DNA from 2 places in the Bacillus sp. GW821-FHT01G09 genome. Region 1 is predicted to be linked to the other one. Evidence: riboswitches for the same ligand, from Rfam matches in the RefSeq annotation. Region 1 holds a riboswitch; the other holds the start of a gene.

The links. A riboswitch is a leader RNA that binds a small molecule or an ion and turns the genes downstream of it on or off. The one in region 1 is predicted to bind thiamine pyrophosphate.
Region 2: linked by a shared signal. The riboswitch ahead of tenA (thiaminase II) and the one ahead of ylmB (N-formyl-4-amino-5-aminomethyl-2-methylpyrimidine deformylase) in region 1 are both predicted to bind thiamine pyrophosphate.

The regions. Positions count from the first base shown of each region.
Region 1 covers NZ_JBWKWL010000002.1:649,038-660,141, forward strand. Annotated here, with positions in the region: gene ftsZ (cell division protein FtsZ) at 1-982, shown strand, start outside; gene AC07VD_RS08835 (bacillopeptidase F) at 1,285-5,586, shown strand; gene spoIIGA (sigma-E processing peptidase SpoIIGA) at 5,780-6,709, shown strand; gene sigE (RNA polymerase sporulation sigma factor SigE) at 6,772-7,491, shown strand; gene sigG (RNA polymerase sporulation sigma factor SigG) at 7,631-8,413, shown strand; gene AC07VD_RS08855 (ABC transporter ATP-binding protein) at 8,561-9,355, shown strand; TPP riboswitch at 9,368-9,469, shown strand; gene ylmB (N-formyl-4-amino-5-aminomethyl-2-methylpyrimidine deformylase) at 9,557-10,837, shown strand; gene AC07VD_RS08865 (YlmC/YmxH family sporulation protein) at 10,920-11,104, shown strand, end outside.
Region 2 covers NZ_JBWKWL010000002.1:281,131-292,234, reverse strand. Annotated here, with positions in the region: gene tenI (thiazole tautomerase TenI) at 1-440, opposite strand, end outside; gene tenA (thiaminase II) at 415-1,125, opposite strand; TPP riboswitch at 1,205-1,313, opposite strand; gene AC07VD_RS06880 (monovalent cation:proton antiporter family protein) at 1,375-3,219, opposite strand; gene prpE (bis(5'-nucleosyl)-tetraphosphatase PrpE) at 3,451-4,185, shown strand; gene AC07VD_RS06870 (RluA family pseudouridine synthase) at 4,198-5,097, opposite strand; gene AC07VD_RS06865 (NAD kinase) at 5,112-5,912, opposite strand; gene yjbM (GTP diphosphokinase) at 5,931-6,566, opposite strand; gene AC07VD_RS06855 (UPF0738 family protein) at 6,595-6,963, opposite strand; gene AC07VD_RS06850 (CYTH domain-containing protein) at 7,088-7,660, shown strand; gene cwlQ (bifunctional muramidase/murein lytic transglycosylase) at 7,675-8,409, shown strand; gene AC07VD_RS06840 (globin domain-containing protein) at 8,661-9,059, shown strand; gene spxH (protease adaptor protein SpxH) at 9,056-9,955, shown strand; gene AC07VD_RS06830 (hypothetical protein) at 10,271-10,438, shown strand; gene pepF (oligoendopeptidase F) at 10,476-11,104, opposite strand, start outside.

The sequences.
Region 1 (11,104 bases):
AGTGAAAATGCAAATCGGCGCAAAGCTGACTAGAGGATTGGGAGCAGGTGCGAATCCGGAAGTTGGGAAAAAAGCCGCTGAAGAAAGCAAAGAGCAGATTGAAGAAGCACTTAAAGGTGCTGACATGGTATTCGTGACAGCTGGTATGGGCGGCGGAACAGGAACAGGTGCCGCACCGGTTATCGCACAAATCGCGAAAGACTTAGGCGCATTAACAGTCGGCGTTGTGACAAGACCGTTTACCTTCGAAGGACGCAAAAGACAGCTTCAGGCTGCAGGCGGAATCTCGGCAATGAAAGAAGCGGTGGATACATTGATCGTGATCCCGAACGACCGTATCCTTGAAATTGTTGATAAAAACACACCGATGCTTGAAGCATTCCGTGAAGCGGATAACGTACTTCGCCAAGGGGTTCAAGGTATTTCTGACTTGATTGCTACACCTGGTCTTATCAACCTTGACTTTGCTGATGTGAAAACAATCATGTCAAACAAAGGATCTGCTTTGATGGGTATCGGTATTGCTACTGGGGAAAATCGCGCGGCAGAGGCAGCAAAAAAAGCAATTTCCAGCCCGCTTCTTGAAGCGGCCATTGACGGTGCGCAAGGTGTCCTCATGAACATCACTGGGGGAACTAACCTCAGCCTATATGAGGTTCAGGAAGCAGCAGACATTGTCGCTTCGGCATCTGATCAAGACGTAAACATGATTTTCGGTTCTGTTATTAATGAAAATCTAAAAGATGAGATTGTGGTGACAGTGATTGCAACCGGCTTTATCGAACAAGAGAAGGACGTGACGAAGCCTCAGCGTCCAAGCTTAAATCAAAGCATCAAAACACACAACCAAAGTGTTCCGAAGCGTGAGCCAAAACGTGAGGAGCCTCAGCAGCAGAACACAGTAAGCCGTCATACTTCACAGCCGGCTGATGATACGCTTGACATCCCGACATTCTTAAGAAACCGTAATAAACGCGGCTAATGTAAAGGACAAAATCGTTTTCGATTTTGTCCTTTTTTGTTTTTCTCTTCACACTTTCCTTCTTATAAAGTCTTTTTCCCTATTGCTTCCTTCGCTTAGTAACAAAACAGATAATTAGACCTATTTATTTTTGTGACATTTTTATCATTTTCATATATATGGAAATTGAATGACATGAAACGACAATATCTGTAATTCAGATTGTCTACAGTTAATATACAGCGATGTTCTGACAAACCATTCATTATTAAAAGGAGGGACGACACTTTTTTTAAAAAGCATGTTGAAAAAGGGGGATGAAAATGAAGAAAAAAACGAAAAACAGACTCATCAGCTCTGTTTTAAGTACAGTTGTCATCAGTTCACTGCTGTTTCCGGGAGCAGCCGGGGCAAGCAGTAAAGTCACCTCACCTTCTGTTAAAAAGGAGCTTCAATCTGCGGAATCCATTCAAAACAAGATTTCGAGTTCATTAAAGAAAAGCTTTAAAAAGAAAGAAAAAACGACTTTTCTGATTAAATTTAAAGATCAGGCTAACACAGAAAAAGCGGCAAAAGCGGCTGTTAAAAAAGCGAAATCGAAGAAGCTGTCTGCCGCTAAGGCGGAATATCAAAAGCGTTCTGCTGTTGTGTCATCTTTAAAAGTCACAGCCGATGAATCCCAGCAAGATGTCCTAAAATACTTGAACACCCAGAAAGATAAAGGAAATGCAGACCAAATTCATTCTTATTATGTGGTGAACGGGATTGCTGTTCATGCCTCAAAAGAGGTTATGGAAAAAGTGGCGCAGTTTCCCGAAGTGGAAAAGGTGCTTCCTAATGAGAAACGGCAGCTTTTTAAGTCATCCTCCCCATTTAATATGAAAAAAGCACAGAAAGCTGTTAAAGCAACTGACGGTGTGGAATGGAATGTAGACCAAATCGATGCCCCAAAAGCTTGGGCACTTGGATATGATGGAACTGGCACGGTTGTTGCGTCCATTGATACCGGGGTGGAATGGAATCATCCGGCATTAAAAGAGAAATATCGCGGATATAATCCGGAAAATCCTAATGAGCCTGAAAATGAAATGAACTGGTATGATGCCGTAGCAGGAGAGGCAAGCCCTTATGATGATTTGGCTCATGGAACCCATGTGACAGGCACGATGGTGGGCTCTGAACCTGATGGAACAAATCAAATCGGTGTAGCGCCTGGCGCAAAATGGATTGCTGTTAAAGCGTTCTCTGAAGATGGCGGCACTGATGCTGACATTTTGGAAGCTGGTGAATGGGTTTTAGCACCAAAGGACGCGGAAGGAAATCCCCACCCGGAAATGGCTCCTGATGTTGTCAATAACTCATGGGGAGGGGGCTCTGGACTTGATGAATGGTACAGAGACATGGTCAATGCCTGGCGTGCGGCCGATATTTTCCCAGAGTTTTCAGCGGGGAATACGGATCTCTTTATTCCCGGCGGGCCTGGTTCTATCGCAAATCCGGCAAACTATCCGGAATCGTTTGCAACTGGAGCGACTGATATCAATAAAAAGCTCGCTGACTTTTCTCTTCAAGGGCCATCTCCATATGATGAAATAAAGCCGGAAATATCTGCACCGGGCGTTAATATTCGTTCATCTGTTCCCGGTCAGACATATGAGGATGGTTGGGACGGCACATCAATGGCAGGGCCGCATGTATCCGCTGTTGCTGCACTGCTGAAACAGGCGAATGCCTCACTTTCTGTTGATGAGATGGAGGATATATTAACCAGCACGGCTGAACCGCTCACGGATTCAACATTTCCTGATTCACCGAATAACGGATATGGCCATGGTCTGGTGAATGCTTTTGATGCTGTATCCGCTGTTACAGATGGTTTAGGGAAAGCGGAAGGACAAGTTTCTGTAGAGGGGGATGACCAAGAGCCTCCTGTCTATCAGCATGAGAAAGTAACTGAAGCCTATGAAGGTGGCAGCCTGCCATTGACTTTGACAGCTGAAGACAATGTGAGTGTGACATCTGTAAAGCTGTCCTACAAGCTTGATCAAGGTGAATGGACAGAAATAACGGCTAAACGAATCAGCGGTGATCATCTAAAAGGAACGTATCAGACAGAGATCCCAGATATAAAAGGAACTAAACTAAGCTATAAGTGGATGATTCACGATTTTGGCGGTCATGTCGTTTCGTCTGACATATACGATGTAACAGTGAAACCAAGCATCACGGCGGGATATAAGCAGGACTTTGAAACTGCACCCGGCGGCTGGGTTGCGAGCGGAACAAATAATAACTGGGAATGGGGAGTTCCGTCAACTGGCCCAAATACAGCAGCATCCGGAGAAAAAGTATATGGAACGAATTTGACAGGAAATTATGCCAACTCAGCAAACATGAACCTTGTTATGCCTCCTGTTAAAGTACCTGATTCAGGAAGTTTGTTCCTTCAATTTAAAAGCTGGCACAATTTAGAGGATGATTTTGATTACGGCTACGTTTTTGTTCTTCCGGAAGGTGAAAAGAATTGGGAGCAGGCTGGTGTCTATAACGGAAAGACATCAAGCTGGACGGACGAAGAAATTGATTTATCGGCTTATAAAGGTCAAAACATTCAAGTGATGTTTAACCTTCAATCAGATGAAAGCATTGCAAAAGAGGGCTGGTACATTGATGATGTAGTGCTTTCTGACAAATCAGCCGGAAAAACAGTCAAAAAGAATAAGCTGGGCGTCGAAAAGCCGTCTGGAAAGCAAAAGAAAAAGCCAGTAAATCCGAAAAAGGCTAAGCCATCTGCAAACACAGCGGTAAAACATCAGAACAAGGCTATACAGCCTCAAGTTTTGCCGCTCAGGGCACAAGTCAGTGTAGTGGAAACAGGAAAATCAACATATTCAGATCAATCCACAGGGCAGTACACGCTGAAGCACAAAGCGGGAGACTATACGCTTATGGCAGAAGCATATGGTTATCAGTCGAAAACACAAAAAGTATCTTTAAAGACGGATCAGACGACACAAGCTAATTTTACGTTAGAAGAGATGAAGAAGGGCACATTAAAAGGCACGGTCATCAATAAAACGACAGGAGAGCCGGTAAAAGGCGCTTCCGTTTATGTTGTAGAGGATGCTGCGGTGGAACCGGCTATGACAAACGATAAAGGTGAATATACGCTGGAGGCCTATGAAGGCGCTTATACGATTAAAGTCGCTGCACCGGGTTATTACAGTGATGAATTTTCCGTTGAGTTAAAAGGTGATGTTACAAAAGAAACTGCATTGAAGCCTTTCGTCGGTTATCCGGGTGAAATTGCATATGATGACGGAACAGCGGAGAATGCCAATTCCTATTTTGCTGCCGGTAACGGATGGGCGGTAAAAATGACGCTCGCTGACGGCAAGGACAAAGGCATGCTTACAGGAGGGCTGTTCAGATTCTGGGATACAGAGTTCCCTGATCCCGGCGGCACAGAGTTTAAGGTTGAGGTATACGATGCCACAGGAAAAGACGGAGCACCGGGCAAGAAAATTGCCGGGCCATTTAACGCGGAAGCTCTTCGCAATGGCGAGTGGACTAAGGTAGATCTCAGTTCAAAAGGGATTATGGTCGATAAAGACTTTTATCTCGTATATATCCAGTCGAAACCTGACCCGTATTCACCTGGACTGGCAATGGATGAAACCGGCAAGAATTCCGGCCGCAACTGGCAGTATATAGGTGGACAATGGGAGCCGGGTGACGAAGCAGACGGCAACTATATGATTCGCGCATTAGTTAATTATGAAGCTGCTGTACCTGAGATTACTTCACCGACAGACAAATCATACACAAATAAGGATAGCGTCACTGTAAAAGGAAACGCTTCTCCTGGTACAACGGTACACATTTATAATGGAGAGAAAGAGGCAGGAGAAACGAAAGCTGCTGCGGATGGCACGTTCCATGCAGGCATCACACTCAACAAGGGTGAAAATGAGCTGACGGCAACTGCATCAACTGACAACGGAACAACAGATGCCTCCAGCCCAATCACGGTCACGCTTGATCAAGAAAAGCCTGAGTTAACGCTGGACACTCCAAAGGATGGCGGGAAAACAAATAAAGAAACGCTGACTGTCAAAGGGGCTGTATCCGATGACAATCTGAAAGACGTCAAGGTGAATGGCAAAAAAGCAACAATAACCGATGGTTCATACTCAGCCCGGATTCTTTTGGAGAATGGAAGCAATGAAATCAAGGTGATAGCTACAGACTTAGCAGGCAACAAAACGACGAAAAAGGCTGTCATTGATGTCAATTTTGACAAGCCTGTCATTTCCGGCTTAATTCCGGGAGAGGATAAAAACTTAAAAGCCGGTGAATCTGTGAAAATCGCTTTCTCAAGCGCTGAGGATTTAGATGCAACGTTTATCATTCGTATGCCGCTGACAAATGCAAGAGCGAGTGTGCAAAACGCCACCGAACTCCCGTTAAGAGAAATTTCTCCGGGAAGATATGAAGGCTATTGGACAGCCACTTCTTCTATTAAAGCAAAAGGAGCAAAAGTAGAAGTGATCGTACGAGATGATTATGGAAATGAAACAAGAAAAACTGCAAATGGAAAACTTAATATCAACACAGAAAATTAAGTGGAAAAAAGCTGCCGTCATTGGCAGCTTTTTTATATATCCTCTCATTACACTTCCTCGACAAATTAAGCAGATTTCCCTGAAAAATTGTATTTTCCTCTCAACATTAATTGACAGACTTTCCCACAGAGCTTGCTTTATACTTATGAAGCAAGCAGGGAACAGCGTGAGGCAAGAAAGAAAGGAGTCAGATGTGAAAATCTATTTAGATGTCATTTGGCTGTTAAACTTTTGTTTTGATGCACTTTTGCTTTTGCTCACGGCATTTATTTTAAAAAGGCATGTAAAAAAAAGAAGACTGGTAGGCGGAGCGTTCATCGGTTCCAGTATTGTCCTTTTGATGTTTACTCCTTTTTCGCCGATTGTTGAACATCCGGCTGGGAAGCTAGCTTTTTCAGTTGTGATTGTGGTGGTGACATTTGGCTTTAAAAGATTTCGGTTTTTCTTTCAAAATTTGTTTTCCTTTTATTTTGCCACTTTTTTAATGGGGGGAGGAATTATAGGAGCCCATTCTTTGCTGCAGTCAAATTCTATTGTTCAAAACGGTGTCATGATTACCAATCAAACAGGGTTTGGAGACCCAATCAGCTGGTTGTTTATTGTTGGTGGTTTTCCAGCATTATGGTTTTTTTCTAAAAGAAGAATTGAAGATATTGAAACAAAAAACATTCAATATGAGGAACGAGTCAGCGTGCAGGCAGATTTGGGCAGCCAAACACTTCATGTCAGAGGCCTGATTGATTCCGGTAATCAGCTGTACGATCCTCTTACAAAAACACCGGTAATGATCATTTACATTGATAAACTGGAGCCGATTTTCGGAACAGCCGAAACGATGATCATTCGAAACACAGACCCATTGGAAGCCATCGAACAGCTCGATGATTCCTTTCGCTTTTTAGATAAAATGAGGTTGATTCCATACAGGGGAGTTGGTCAGCAAAATCAATTTTTATTATGCGTTAAACCGGATCATGTAACGATTATGACAAAAGAAGAAATGATCTCTGCAGATAAATGTTTAATCGGCATCAGCACAACAAAGCTGTCGGCAGATGGAGAGTTTGACGCGATTATTCATCCGAAAATGCTTTCGGGCAAGGCTGTCAAACACGTTTCATAATGTTCGCAAATGTCCGTTACTTATCATACTCAAACGGCGTGACATTTAGAAGGGAGAGGAAGATGAAAAAACTGAAATTACGGTTGACGCACCTCTGGTATAAGCTGCTGATGAAACTTGGGCTGAAAAGTGATGAAGTCTATTACATAGGCGGGAGTGAAGCCCTGCCGCCTCCATTATCTAAAGATGAGGAGCAGGTTTTGTTAATGAAGCTCCCAAACGGCGATCAGGCGGCGCGCGCCATTCTAATTGAACGCAATTTGCGTCTGGTCGTATATATCGCCCGTAAATTTGAAAATACGGGAATTAATATAGAGGATTTAATCAGCATCGGTACCATCGGTCTAATCAAAGCTGTGAATACATTCAATCCAGAAAAGAAAATCAAGCTTGCTACCTATGCCTCCCGGTGTATAGAAAATGAAATCCTGATGTATTTAAGAAGAAATAACAAAATCCGTTCAGAGGTTTCCTTTGATGAACCGCTTAATATTGATTGGGACGGCAATGAGCTTTTGCTTTCTGATGTGCTCGGCACTGACGATGACATCATCACTAAAGACATAGAAGCTAACGTCGATAAAAAGCTTTTGAAAAAAGCGCTTGAACAGCTTAATGAGAGAGAAAAGCAAATCATGGAGCTGCGGTTTGGGCTTGTCGGTGAAGAAGAAAAAACCCAAAAGGATGTAGCGGATATGATGGGGATTTCTCAGTCTTATATTTCGCGGCTTGAGAAAAGAATTATAAAAAGATTGAGAAAAGAGTTCAACAAAATGGTGTAAAAAATTTTATGGTTAGAACCCCTTGATTTTACAGGGATTTCCTGATTTCGACAGTTTTTCGGTCTGAGTGCAGTGCATATTTTTCCCACCCAAGGAGATACTTAACGTTGTACAGCAGCTCCTGTAGGGAGGGAAAAAAGTGTCGAGAAATAAAGTCGAAATCTGCGGGGTGGATACCTCCAAATTACCAGTACTCAAGAATGAAGAGATGAGAAAGCTGTTTAGGCAGCTGCAGGATGAAGGCGATGATTCAGCAAGAGAAAAGCTTGTAAACGGGAACTTGCGTCTTGTCTTAAGTGTCATTCAACGATTTAATAACAGAGGGGAGTATGTTGATGACTTATTTCAAGTCGGCTGCATCGGACTAATGAAATCCATTGATAATTTTGACCTAAGCCACAATGTTAAGTTTTCAACATACGCTGTACCTATGATTATCGGAGAGATCCGCAGGTATTTACGCGATAATAACCCGATTCGTGTCTCAAGATCACTCCGGGACATCGCTTACAAGGCGCTTCAGGTAAGAGAGCGGTTAATCAGTGAGACAAGCAAGGAGCCGACTGCAGAAGACATCGCAAAAGTTCTTGAAGTACCGCATGAGGAAATTGTATTTGCGCTTGATGCCATCCAGGATCCGGTTTCTCTATTTGAACCGATCTATAACGACGGCGGAGATCCGATCTATGTGATGGACCAAATCAGTGATGAGCGTAATACAGATTCACAATGGATTGAAGAGCTGGCTTTAAAAGAGGGCATGAGAAGGCTGAACGATCGGGAAAAAATGATTTTGAGAAAGCGATTCTTCCAAGGGAAAACCCAAATGGAAGTCGCCGAGGAAATCGGAATTTCCCAGGCGCAGGTGTCCAGACTTGAAAAAGCGGCTATCAAACAAATGAATAAAAATATTCATCAATAATGAAAAGCCTTTAAAACGATGTTGTTTTAAAGGCTTTTCTATTGATTACGGATGGTTTACGTTTTGGAAAAAGTAAGGTATCCTAGTTCGTACAAAGTTTTATGAAAATTAAAACAATTATAAAAGGCAATAAAGAGGAGGACCACGATGATTTTGCAGCTTGACAATGTCTCACTAAAACGGAATGGGAAATGGATACTGAGAGATATTCATTGGAAGGTGGAAGAAAAGGAAAATTGGGTGCTTTACGGCCTAAATGGCGCCGGGAAGACAGCGCTGTTAAATATGCTTTGCTCTTATTATTTTCCAACATCAGGCGAGATGCAGGTGCTTGGCCATGAATTTGGCAAAACAGAGCTTGGGGAAAAGCTCAGACGTAAAATTGGCCTCGTCTCAGCAGCTCTTCAGCAAAAATTGTATCCGGCAGATTCAGCCTTTGAAATTGCTTTGAGCGGAGCTTACGCTTCGATTGGGTTATATGAAACGCCAAGTAAGGAAACCAGGGAAAAAGCGATTGGTTTGTTAGAGGACTTGGGAGCAATTGAATATGCCGATCGCCGCTATGAAACCCTTTCTCAAGGGGAAAAACAAAGAGCGTTGATTGCTAGAGCACTAATGGCCGATCCGGAGTTGCTGATACTGGATGAACCAGTCACAGGGCTGGATTTTATTGCCCGGGAAAAGTTGTTAGATACGATTACATACATTGCAAACAAAGAAAATGCACCATCTATCCTTTATGTGACTCATCATGCTGAAGAAATTTTGCCTGTCTTTGATAAAGCCCTTTTATTAAAACAGGGAGAGGTCTTTGGATCCGGAGAAATAAAGGAAATGCTTACTGATCAAGTACTTTCCGCTTTTTTTGATACGCCAATCCATGTATTATGGAATCAGGATCGGCCGTTTTTAACAAGAGCTGAGCCGATAACGAATGCCTGACAAACATATATAGATTCATCCTAGGGGTGCTTTGCGAAGCTGAGAGAGACTTTGTCTCAACCCTTTTGACCTGATCTGGATCATGCCAGCGGAGGGAAGCGGTGAAAAGCGGAGTACATCGGACTTCGTTTGTTTTTATTAAGCCGTTTCATCACATTTGAAACGGCTTTTTTGATTTTAAAGAATAGGAGCGGATTTACATTGGATCAACAAATAGACTCTTTGCAAAAAAAAGTGGAAGAACAAAAGGAGGAGCTTATTCAGCTTGCTAAAACACTGATTTCTTATCAAACACCCGCTCCGCCTGCAAGAAATACAGAGGGCATTCAGTCATGGATTGCGGGATTTTTAAATGAATTGGGATTCTCGATCGACAAATGGGATGTGTACCCTGGAGATCCCAATGTTGTCGGCAAGCTAAAGGGAACAGATTCAGCAGATTATTATAGCCTGATTATCAATGGTCATGTAGATGTGGCAGAGGTAAAAGAGGATGAAGAATGGAAGCACGATCCGTTTCATCCCATTGAAAAAAACGGTCTCTTAATCGGGCGAGGCGCTTCCGATATGAAGGGCGGAATGGCTTGTGTGCTGTTTGCTGTCAAATTAATTCGTGAAGCCGGCATTGAGCTTCCAGGTGATCTGATTCTGCAATCGGTTATTGGGGAGGAAGTTGGAGAGGCCGGCACACTTGAATGCTGCAAGAGGGGCTACCACGCTGATTTTGCAATTGTCGCGGATACGAGCGATATGCATATTCAAGGCCAAGGCGGTGTCATTACAGGCTGGATCGAAATCAAAAGCAGTCAAACATTTCATGATGGAACGAGACGGAATATGATTCATGCAGGCGGAGGAACATTCGGAGCAAGCGCAATTGAAAAAATGGCAAAAATCATTGCGGGGCTCGGTGAACTTGAGCGCCACTGGTCTATTATGAAAAGTTATCCCGGTTTTAAACCCGGCACAAATACGATTAACCCGGCAGTTATAGAAGGCGGCAGACATGCGGCTTTTATAGCGGACGAATGCCGGCTGTGGATCACAGTCCATTTTTATCCGAATGAAACCCATGACCAAGTGGCAGAGGAAATAGAAGATTACGTCAATCGGCTGAGTGACAGTGATATTTGGCTTAGGGAAAACCGCCCTGTATTCAAGTGGGGAGGCTCATCTATGATAGAAGACAGAGGAGAAATTTTTCCGGCATTGGAAGTTGACCCTGGCCACCCAGGCGTCTTAGCGCTAACTGCCTCTCATGAGAAAGTGAAACGGGAGTGTCCAATTATTGACGTTTCTCAATCAGTTACAGATGGCGGATGGCTGTATGATGCCGGTATTCCATGCGTAATATACGGTCCTGGAGATCTGCACAATGCACACTCTGTGAACGAGAAGGTATCGATTGAGCAGCTAGTAGAGTATACAAAAATTATACTCGATTTTATCATCAGCTGGTGCAGCCGGAAAAAAGAACAATGACATGAAAATTTCTTCTTGCTGACAAGGTTCAGCCTGCCCATTCATATACTTGAACAAAAGGACGGAAAAAGGACGTGATGGAATGATCAGCATTTCAGAATTTCAGGTAAAGGATGTCGTCAATGTCTCAAACGGAAAAAAGCTGGGGAGTATTGGTGATATTGATATCAATGTGACCACTGGAAAAATTCAGGCGATCATACTCGGAGGAAATGGGAAAGTTCTCGGATTTTTTGGAAAAGAAGAGGAATTGGTCATTCCATGGCG
Region 2 (11,104 bases), 370 kb from region 1:
ATCCGCTGTTTGATATCTGACAGCAAAGATACTCCTCTGCCTTCAAGACCCTTTTTGCAATCCGTTTCAAACACATGGCCGAACAGCACGTAGTCCGCGTCTTCCTTTTCTGCTTGAACCGCTTCCTCCAGTGAATGCACCGACCTCCCGATATGAAGGTGTGGAAATCTGGCTCTGACCTGCTTCGGTGAAAAGCTTCCGCTTGGCAGCTGCACGCGGTGAATAGTAGAGAAAAGTGCAATATCCACGCGCCCGTTCATCACCAGCTTTCGTTTATCTATACCGCCTTCAAAAATAAGCTCGAGCAGTTTCAAAATATCCGCCGCCGATTTTGAGCGTTCCCGAATATGAATAAAATCAACTTCATTCTGAATCGTAATGATGATTCTCGCTAGCTCTTCTACCGGCTTGCTGTCATCCGTTATGGCGTGAAGCTCCACATTCCTCCACCTCTTTTATGGCGCTGTCAGACCAGCCTTCTTTTCGATAGGCCATTCCCCAAAATTGATATTCATAGTAGCTGGAGATGACAAAATTCTCTTTCATCTTGGCACGCACTTCCTCCGTGCTGTTTTCCGCCAGCTCATCAAAGCGGTTGATTTGCTCCTCAACCTGTTGTCTAAACCAGTCACCGCCGTACGTCCCAATCCACTTTTGATAAATCGGATGCCCAGGATCGCAATGCAGCAATTTCTCACCAACCTCGTAATAAAGCCAGTAGCATGGCAGCAGGGCCGCTAAGATTTCTGCGAAATTCCCGCTCAAAACCGAACGGTACATATGGGATGTATAAGAGTACGCTGTAGGAGACGGCTTAAACGCCTTACGCTCTTCCTCGCTGATTTCCAACAGCTCGGCAAACTCGCGATGAAGCGCCATTTCCGCCTCATATGTACCTTGGGCATGGCTTGCCATCCGCCCCGTTGTAAAAAGGTCCTTCGCATAAGCTGCGCCAAATGACTGCACCTTTGCAAAATGCGTTAAATAATAGGAATCTTGAAGTACGTAGTATTTAAAACGGTCAATCGGAAGCGTTCCGTCACCGATTCCTTGAACGAACGGATGGACAAAGCTCCCCTCCCACCATTCTGCGGCTGCGCTGCGGCATTCTTCTGAAAACTTCACAAATCATTCCCCCTCTGATAAATAAAAAAACCACTTTCCCGCAAGGAAAAGTGGTTTGGAATTGGCATAGTAAAATAACACAAATACCGCTCCACTTCCCTACGCAGGTCTGAACCTGTTCAAGTTATGAGGGTCTAAAAGTCACACTTTTATCTCAGCCCTTATGAAGGACACCCCTAGTGGTTAAACGAATACATATTGAATTGTTCTGCACCTCTATATTAACACGAATCCTTATTTGGTCAAGATTTATCCTTCCAATGTTTTCTTAAGATCCGTTACGTATCCCCGAGATCCGGTGACAATTAAACGGTCTCCAAGTTTCAGCCTTGTATCCCCATGAGGAACGATGCTGTCCACACCTCTGAAGATCCTGACAAAGATGACGTCACCTGTTAAAGGGAATTCCCGTAAAATCACACCGTCGTATTTACTGTTCTCCATATTAATTTGATACAGCGAAGACTCTTGGTTCGTGAGCAGCTTCATGACGCCAGGCGCTTCAATCAGTGCGCGAAGCAGCGTTTTTGTCGACAGCAGAATAGAAAAGATGCTGATTCCCTGCTCCTTCAGAACTGCTTCATGCTCCGGTGATCCTACGCTTGCAATGACTCTTTCTGTGCCTTTTTCTTTTGCAAGTAAAGCAATGTCTGCATTCATATCTTCATTTCCTGTCGCCACAACGAGGATATCCGTTTCAAAAATGCCGAGTGATTCAAGCGTCTCGTGTTCATAGTCAGAAATTGTTTCAACAGCAAACACTGATTCTGACAGCTTTTCCTCCGCATTCTCTTGATAGACGTGTACAACACGCACGTCATACTCTTCCTCTGGCAATTCGAGTGTAACAGGCAAAGTCATTTGATTGGCGCCAATGAACGTAATCGTCTTTTTCTCCTCCGGCTGCTCTTCCCGTTTGTATAATTTTTTAAAACAGATCGGCGTAAAAATACTTGCAATGACGGCTACTAAAATGAGCGCTCCTGACATATTTGCACTGATCACGTGAAGCTGCTGGCCGATTGTTGCAGCGGCAATCACGAGCGAAAGCGTTGATGTCAGCAGGAAACCAGACGCGAAAATGGTTCGGTTATCATACCACTTCTTTAGGTACATGACAGGAATGATTTTGCTGACTAACAGCGCCAGCAGCAGAAGCGGAATCATGATTAAAATTGTTTTATCCTGAAAAAGAGTCCAAATATCCAGCTTCACACCGACCATCACAAAGAAAATCGGTATTAAGAACCCATAACCAAATGAATCCAGCTGCTGAACAAGTTCTTTGTTTGGCGAAAGCAGGGAAACAAGTACCCCCGCCAAGAAAGCGCCGAGAATATTTTCCGCCCCAAGTGATTCAGACAGGGCAACGAGTACAATAATTAACGTAAAAATGGCACGCGTCCCGATCTGGATCGTCCCTTTTGACATGGACTGAACAAAAGAGCGATGTTTAAAGACCCGGCCGAAAAAGTAAAGCACCACTCCGGCCGCAAACAGAATCATCAGGAGCCACATGTTTCCGCTGTCCTCTCCGTATAAAGAAGAAAAAACAGCAAGAAGAATCATCGTGGCCAAATCAGCAATAACAGCAACAAGCAAAATAATCTGCCCGATATTCGAATTCATGATCCGTTCTTCTTTTAATGTTGGAACGACAACGCCTAATGAAATCGTTGAAATAATCAGGGTCATCAAAAATGCATTTTGGATAAATCCGGCCAAGACGAACCCATAGGACAAGAGCAATGATAAAATAAAAATACCGACGAAAATAACAGATGCCGCAGCAAACGTATTCGGCGCTTCCTTGCCATTCGGCAGGAACTGCTTTTTCTTTCCTTTCTCAAACGACGAAAAATCAATTTCAAGCCCGCTTAAAAACATCAAAAAGATAAATCCGAGCATAGAGAGTGTTTGGAGCCAGGTGTCACCCTCCACAACTAAATTAAGGCCGCTTTTCCCAATAATCAGCCCCATAATGATTTCAGCAACAACAACCGGGATGCTGAGTTTAAACCGATGCAAAAGGATGGGTGTCAAAAATGCAACGATAAGTACAACAACTAATGATGCGACAGATGTATGCGCCATAATCAGAACCTCCTTTTTAAGTCAGGGTTATGCTAGTTCTCACTCAGAGAACAAAACCTCATTTTTAAAAAACATAACGCGATTTTAACAAGGGTGATGATGAAAAATAAAGTGATAAGGTCTTAATCCTGTTTAGAAAATGATTCTTCTATAATTTGCACATAAAAGCTTGTGATGACTCACACCACTTTGCTTCATAATAAATAAAACAATTGGTAAGGAGGATACCGCATGGCTTACGATATCATCAGCGATATTCATGGCTGCTATGACGAAATGACTGCATTAATCCAAAAGCTTGGCTATACAATCAAAAATGGAGTACCTGTCCACGAAGAAGGCAGGGTGCTTGTTTTTGCCGGAGATTTAACTGACAGAGGGCCTAAATCGATAGAGGTCATCCGATTTGTAGCCGGCGCTTACGAAAAAGGCGCTGTACGTTATGTCCCGGGAAACCATTGCAATAAATTATATCGTTACTTAAAAGGAAATCCGGTAAAAGTGATGCATGGTCTCGAAACAACAGCGGCAGAGCTTGAGGAACTTTCCAAGGATGAGAGAAAAGCAGTCAGCGAACAGTTTATGAAGCTGTACGAAACAGCGCCGCTTTACGACATCTTACATAATGGAGAATTAGTTGTCGCCCATGCTGGCATAAGAGCTGACGATATCGGCAAATATACCCGCAGAGTGAAGGACTTTGTGCTTTACGGTGACGTGACGGGTGAAACATATCCGGACGGCAGACCCGTCAGACGTGATTGGGCGGCAGCCTATAACGGAAAGGCTTGGGTGGTATACGGTCATACACCTGTGAAAGAGCCTCGGAAGGTCAATCGCACCATCAACATTGATACAGGCTGCGTGTTCGGAAATCAACTGACAGGCTTTCGCTTTCCAGAAATAGAAACCGTCTCTGTGCCAAGCTCCCTGCCCTACGACGAATCAAGATTTCGCCCCATATAAAAAAGGAGAGAATCAATGATTCTCTCCTTTTATCAGTTTTCTCATATCCTGAGGCAGTGGAGCATGAAACGTCATGTTCTCCTGTGTCAGCGGATGGATAAATGAAAGATGCTCGCTGTGCAGAGCCTGTCGGCCAATTTCCTGTCTCGTTCCGCCGTACAGTGTATCGCCGCACAACGGGTGCCCGAGATAGCTCATATGAACACGAATTTGATGGGTTCGTCCAGTCTCAAGCTGCAATGCCACCGAGGTTATGTCGTCATTTGCACATGTGACGTAAAAATGAGTAACAGCCTTCTGGCCGTCTGGCGTTACCGTCCGTTCAATAATACTGTCAGGATGTCTGCCAATCGGAGCATCGACTGTTCCCTCCATCTGCGCCATCCGCCCGTGAACCACTGCCGCATACCGGCGTTTCACAAGGCCGTTTTTTTGCGCAGACGATAAAATGGAGTGGGCAAATCGATGCTTGGCAACAAGCATGACACCTGATGTATCCCGGTCTAGCCGGGTGACAAGATGTACTGTCGCCCTCACTCCGGTTGTTTGATAATGATCAATAATTCCATTGGCAATGCTGCCGGAGGGGTGCTCTCTCGAAGGGATTGATGACACATACGGCTGCTTGTTTATCACAAGCACATGTTCATCCTCATAAAGGATATCGAGCGGAACAGGCTCTGCCAACAGCGTCTCGCTCACCTGTTCCTCAGGAAACTTCACGATAAGAAGATCTCCCTCTTTCAAAACGTATTTGACCGTCACATGCTCACCGTTAATCTGCAGGTCTCCCCCGCCAAACTTAATATCGGTCAGCAGACGTTTCGAAATTCCCAGTTCACCGGCATATTCTTTTACAGTCATCCCGTCCTCAGCGGAAGTAATGTTCTTTCTGATAAAAAAATGCTCCACGATATGTCCTCTTTCTATTCACCTTTTCCAATAAACGAATCCTGGACTCTTTTCCAAAATGGAAACGGACGGAATCTCGCAAACCGCACTTTTTCGGATGCAACCTGGCAGCGGATCGACTTTACATCCTTATGGAGAAGGGTTAAATGGTCAATCGTCACTTGAAAGTCAACTTCGTTTCTCGGCTTAATCATGCAATCATGATGGGATGGGAGAAGCAGAGGTGACCCGACCGTACGGAACACGCGGTTATTAATTGAAGCCATTTCCGCAAGCTGGATCGCCCTGATAGAGGGATGGATAATCGCTCCGCCCAGCGCCTTATTGTAGGCTGTGCTGCCTGATGGAGTAGACAGGCAGAGGCCGTCGCCCCGGAAGGTTTCAAAGAGCTGCCCTTTGATTTCCACATCAGCAACAAGGCTTCCTTCGATGCTTTTAATCGTACATTCATTCAAAGCTAAGTATCTTTCTTCCCGCTCGTTTTCGTGATAGGTCACAATGACTTCGAGAAGCGGATATTCGACTGTATGATACGGCGTTTTCGCGATGGCAAGAACAAGTTTTTCAATTTCATGAGGAACCCAGTCGGCATAAAAACCCAGATGACCTGTGTGAACGCCGACAAATGCTGTTTTGTCCAAGCGGTCGCTGTATCTGTGAAAAGCATACAAAAGCGTTCCGTCGCCTCCGACTGAAATAACGATTTCCGGTTCATTTTCATCCAGTTCCATATCAAAATCCAATAAATACGCCTGTATTTTGCTTTTCAGCGTATCAGAAACTTGATCTCCTTTTGATGATACGGCAAATTTCATGCTCTTCTTCCCCTTTACCTATTGTTGCTCGCTTCCTTTTTTCTTTCTTGAAAAGGCAGCTTGAGCTTCCTGTACTTCACCCCTGATCTCCGACATCTCTTCATCAAGCCGGGAAGCCGCTTCAGAAGCGCGCTGAAGCCTTAGTTTTACTTTTTCAGGAATGTTTCCGCTGTATTTATAATTCAATGAATGCTCAATGGTCGCCCAAAAATTCATCGCCAGTGTACGGATCTGTATTTCCACGAGAACATGCTTTTCTCCGGATACCGTCTGCAAAGGGTACAGCACAACAAGATGGTATGACCGGTATCCGCTCTCTTTATGTTCCGCAATATAATCTCTCTGATCCACAACGGTGAAATCTTTTCTGGCAAAAAGCATCTCTTTTACGATTTGGATGTCATCGACAAATTGGCACATGATTCTAAGGCCAGCAATGTCCTGCATGGTTTCAATTTCATGCAGCGGTATGCTTTTCCGTCTCGCTTTTTCAAGTATGCTCGCCACAGGCTTGACGCGTCCGGTCACAAATTCGATCGGTGAATGGTCGTCCTCGTATTCATATAGTGTGCGGATCCCCTTGAGCTTCACTTTCAACTCTTCGACAGCCTGGCGGTACGGCACTAAAAAACGCTCCCATTGTTTGTCATCCATCATACATCCCCCAATTCCGAACCAGTTTCTATAAAAACACGCGTTTCACTTTTTCTTCCATTTCTTCTCCATAGTTTGCATTATCCTTTATATTTTCTAAAAGATATTCCAGCTCCTCATGCAGGCCTGCCAGTTCAATTGTTTGGTCTCCTGCCTCTAAAACAACCGGTATTTTTTGTGCATGGGCCTGCTTCAGTTCCGGCCATACATGTTCCTTTATAATGACATATTCAAAAGAATCAGCTAATTCAAGTATGTATACAAAAGCAAAGTGGTCAGAATCAACAAGCATTTGACCTGACGGCTTGCGTTCAGCTTCGTTTCCTTCTGTCTGACAGGCAAGGCGAAGCTGATCATCCGATAATGTTGCATTCAAAATTTCGATTCTGTTTTGCATAATGCTCTCCTTTTTTAAACAAAGTACAGATTCATTTTATCATATCGAGCTCGATATTGATAAACCTAACATCTAAAGAGATAATAGTAAAAATAAGATTTACAGGGCGGAAAGGAAGAGCATCATGAGCCAAGAAATTGAAATCGAATTTAAAAACATGCTGACCAAACAAGAATTCAAAAACATAGCAGCGGCACTCCAGCTGACAGAAAAAGATTTTACAGATCAAAAGAATCATTATTTTGATACAGACAGCTTCGCGCTGAAACAAAAACATGCTGCGCTTCGTATCCGCAGAAAAAACGGAAAGTATGTTCTTACATTAAAGGAGCCGGCTGATGTAGGGCTTTTGGAAACGCACCAGCAGCTTTCAGAGGTATCAGATCTCGCTGGATTTTCAGTTCCCGAGGGCCCCGTGAAGGACCAGCTGCACAAGCTTCAGATCGATACGGATGCCATTCAATACTTTGGATCTTTAGCAACAAACCGTGCGGAAAAAGAAACAGAAAAAGGCTTAATAGTTTTAGACCACAGCCGATATTTAAATAAAGAGGACTATGAAATTGAATTTGAGGCGGCGGATTGGCATGAGGGCAGACAAGCCTTCGAGAAGCTGCTTCAGCAATTCAGCATTCCTCAGCGCGAAACCAAAAATAAAATTCTGCGTTTTTATGAAGAAAAACGAAAGTCTATATAAGGTGGAATGACATCGTGAATGTAACGAATTGGGCAGCTTTACTTCAGCTTCAGGCACTACAGTCCATATCTAATGCACGCAGCAGCACGGACACTCAGAATACGGAAAGCCCGCTTTCAAGTTTCAGTTCTTTGCTCAGCCAATATACAAACGGTCTGACATCTCAGCAATCAGCACCTTCTTCATCGCCAAGCCCGCTCAGCATGCTGAACAGCGCGAATACAACAGCGCCGTCACTGCTTTCAGCGTATGGGCTTAACTCATATACGAGCAGCAATTCAGGTTCAATCACAAAAGCGGCAGAAAGCACTAAAACAGCTGCTGCAGATTCAGCTTCAAACAAACACGAAGCAAATCAGATTAGTTCGGGAGACTTTTCTATTGACAGTGCGATTAAAAAAGCCGCTGATAAATATGGCGTTGATGAAAAACTGATCCGTGCCGTCATCAAACAAGAATCAGGCTTTAATGCAAAAGCGGTCAGCGGAGCAGGTGCGATGGGCCTCATGCAGCTGATGCCGTCAACAGCAAGCTCACTTGGCGTTTCCAATCCGCTTGATCCACAACAAAATGTGGAAGGCGGAACGAAATATTTAAAACAAATGCTGGATAAATACGACGGCAATGTGTCTATGGCATTAGCGGCTTACAACGCCGGACCGGGGAATGTTGACCGATACGGAGGCATTCCTCCTTTTCAAGAAACGCAAAACTATGTAAAAAAAATAACTTCAGCTTATTACGCGTAACCAGAGGGCTTCCCCTCTGGTTTTTTTGCGAAGTGAAATCTTACGCATTCCTGATTTTTATGTGATATGATATGAAATACAAACCCCGGCTGTCAGCCGAAATGAGTCATCATACGCAAAAAAGGCAGTTTGTTTGTAGAAATGATGCCTTGTTGCTAAAATAAACCTAGATGAAACAATGAAATACAGAAAATTACTTTTTGCAATAGGATTTATGATTCCTATTAGCCATATTTAAAGGAGTAGTCAACATGGGACAATCGTTTAACGCACCTTATGAAGCGATTGGAGAGGAACTTCTATCGCAACTTGTTGATACTTTTTATGAGCGTGTCGCGTCTCATCCTTTGCTGAAGCCGATTTTTCCAAGCGATTTGACAGAAACCGCCAGGAAACAGAAGCAATTCTTAACTCAGTATTTAGGCGGGCCTCCTCTTTATACTGAGGAACACGGCCATCCTATGCTCAGAGCAAGGCATCTTCCCTTTCCAATTACAAACGAGAGAGCTGATGCGTGGCTCAGCTGTATGAAGGACGCAATGGACCATGTAGGGCTGGAGGGCGAAATTCGTGAGTTTTTGTTTGGCCGGCTGGAGTTGACAGCAAGGCATATGGTGAATCAAACGGAAGCGGAGGATCGATCATCTTGACAAACTATCAGCATGAGCTATACTTCGCCCATTGCCACGGTCATCCAAAAAAACCGCTTGAAATTTATATGTTTGTAGACCCTTTATGTCCTGAATGCTGGTCCTTAGAGCCCGTCATCAAAAAGCTGAAAATCAGATACGGACGTTTTTTCACCTTACGCATTATCGCTTCCGCAAGCCTTACCGCTTTAAATAAAAAGCGAAAAAAGCATCTTCTCGCAGAAGCATGGGAAAAGATCGCGAGCCGCTCTGGCATGTCATGTGACGGCAATGTCTGGTTCGAACAGGAACAGCCGCTTTCATCGCCTTATATGGCTGCTCTCGCTTTTAAAGCAGCCGAATTGCAAGGACGAAAAGCCGGCATGCAATTTCTCAGAAATATGCAGGAGAGCCTATTTGTTTCAAAGAAAAATATTACGGATGAAAACGTGCTTTTGGAGATTGCTGAAAATACAAGTCTCGATCTTGAAGAATTCAAAAAAGATCTGCATTCTCAAAGCGCGGTCAAGGCGCTTCAATGTGACATGAAAATTGCTGCTGAGATGGATGTTTCTGTTAATCCGACACTGACGTTTTTTAATACGCAGCATGAGGATGAAGGGCTTAAAGTTCCTGGCAGCTACTCATATGATGTATATGAAGAAATTTTATTTGAGATGCTTGGCGACGAGCCGAAGCCGTCGGAAACACCGCCTTTAGAATGTTTTATTGAATATTTCCGCTTCGTTGCCTCGAAGGAAATTGCTCTTGTATATGACCTGAGCTTGGAAGAGGTAGAAAAAGAAATGAAAAAACTGGCGTTTGCTAAAAAGGTTGCCAAAGTGGAAGCCAAACACGGAATGTTTTGGAAGTCTCTCAGCACTTATTCTGATGAATATCAATCATGTGAAAAATAGCCGCAGGCGTGCATATGCTTGAGGCTGTTTTTTTTACGCCCTGAATCAAACGTATGTTCTGTTTTTAGCGCTAAAGAAACCGCGCCGGGATAAGCGCGGTTTCATATGTCTTAACGACAACAAAGGGGATGGGAGAAATTTTTCACGGTCAAACAAAGGGGTAATGTTTGTTTGTGATCAATTTCACATCCTTATGATAACAAAAGATGTCGACTTTTGACAACCTCTATGCTTAATGTTCATATTTTTGTCACAAAACATAACGAAGTGCATTCACTCATATCCTTATAAGGAAAAAGGACGAGGAGGACCGCCATGATGTCTACTTTGATCTCAATTGTGTGCATTGCCGTTTTTTTCTGTCTGAATATCTTAGGCATGATGCATATGCTGCCGCTTTATATTACCTCTCCTCTGCTGTTTCTGTCTATTTTGTTTACCCTCTACCGCTTGAATCACCGGAAAACCTTTAAAGGGTTTTAAAAAAGCCTGTGCGTCATTTCCGCACAGGCTTACTTTTTTAAGACTGCTTGACTTTCATCAGCAGCTCTTCCATTTCATCAAGTTTTTCTTCAAACATTTTGCACGCGGCTTCGATTGGCTCTGGAGACGTCATATCAACACCCGCTTTTTTCAGGACATCAATCGGGTATTGTGAGCTTCCCGCTTTCAGGAAGTCAATATAACGGTCAACCGCCGGCTTTCCTTCCTTCAAAATCTGGCTGCTTAATGCTTGGGCAGCGCTGTACCCTGTCGCATACTGATACACATAGTAATTGTAATAGAAGTGCGGAATTCGCGACCATTCAAGGCCGATTTCCTTATCAATCACCATGCCGTCTCCAAAATACTTTTTATTCAGGTCGTAATAGACATTTGTCAGAAGCTCAGGTGTAAGCGGCTCGCCTTCTTGCGCCTTTGTATGGATCAGATGTTCAAATTCAGCGAACATCGTTTGTCTGAAAACCGTTCCCCTGAAGCCCTCAAGCATATGGTTGAGAATATATAAGCGCTGTTTTTCATCCTCTAAATTGTTCAGCAGATATTCGCCAAGGAGCGCTTCATTTGTCGTAGAGGCAACTTCCGCGACAAAGATGCTGTAATTGCCATATGGATAAGGCTGGTGCTTTCTCGTATAGTAGCTGTGTA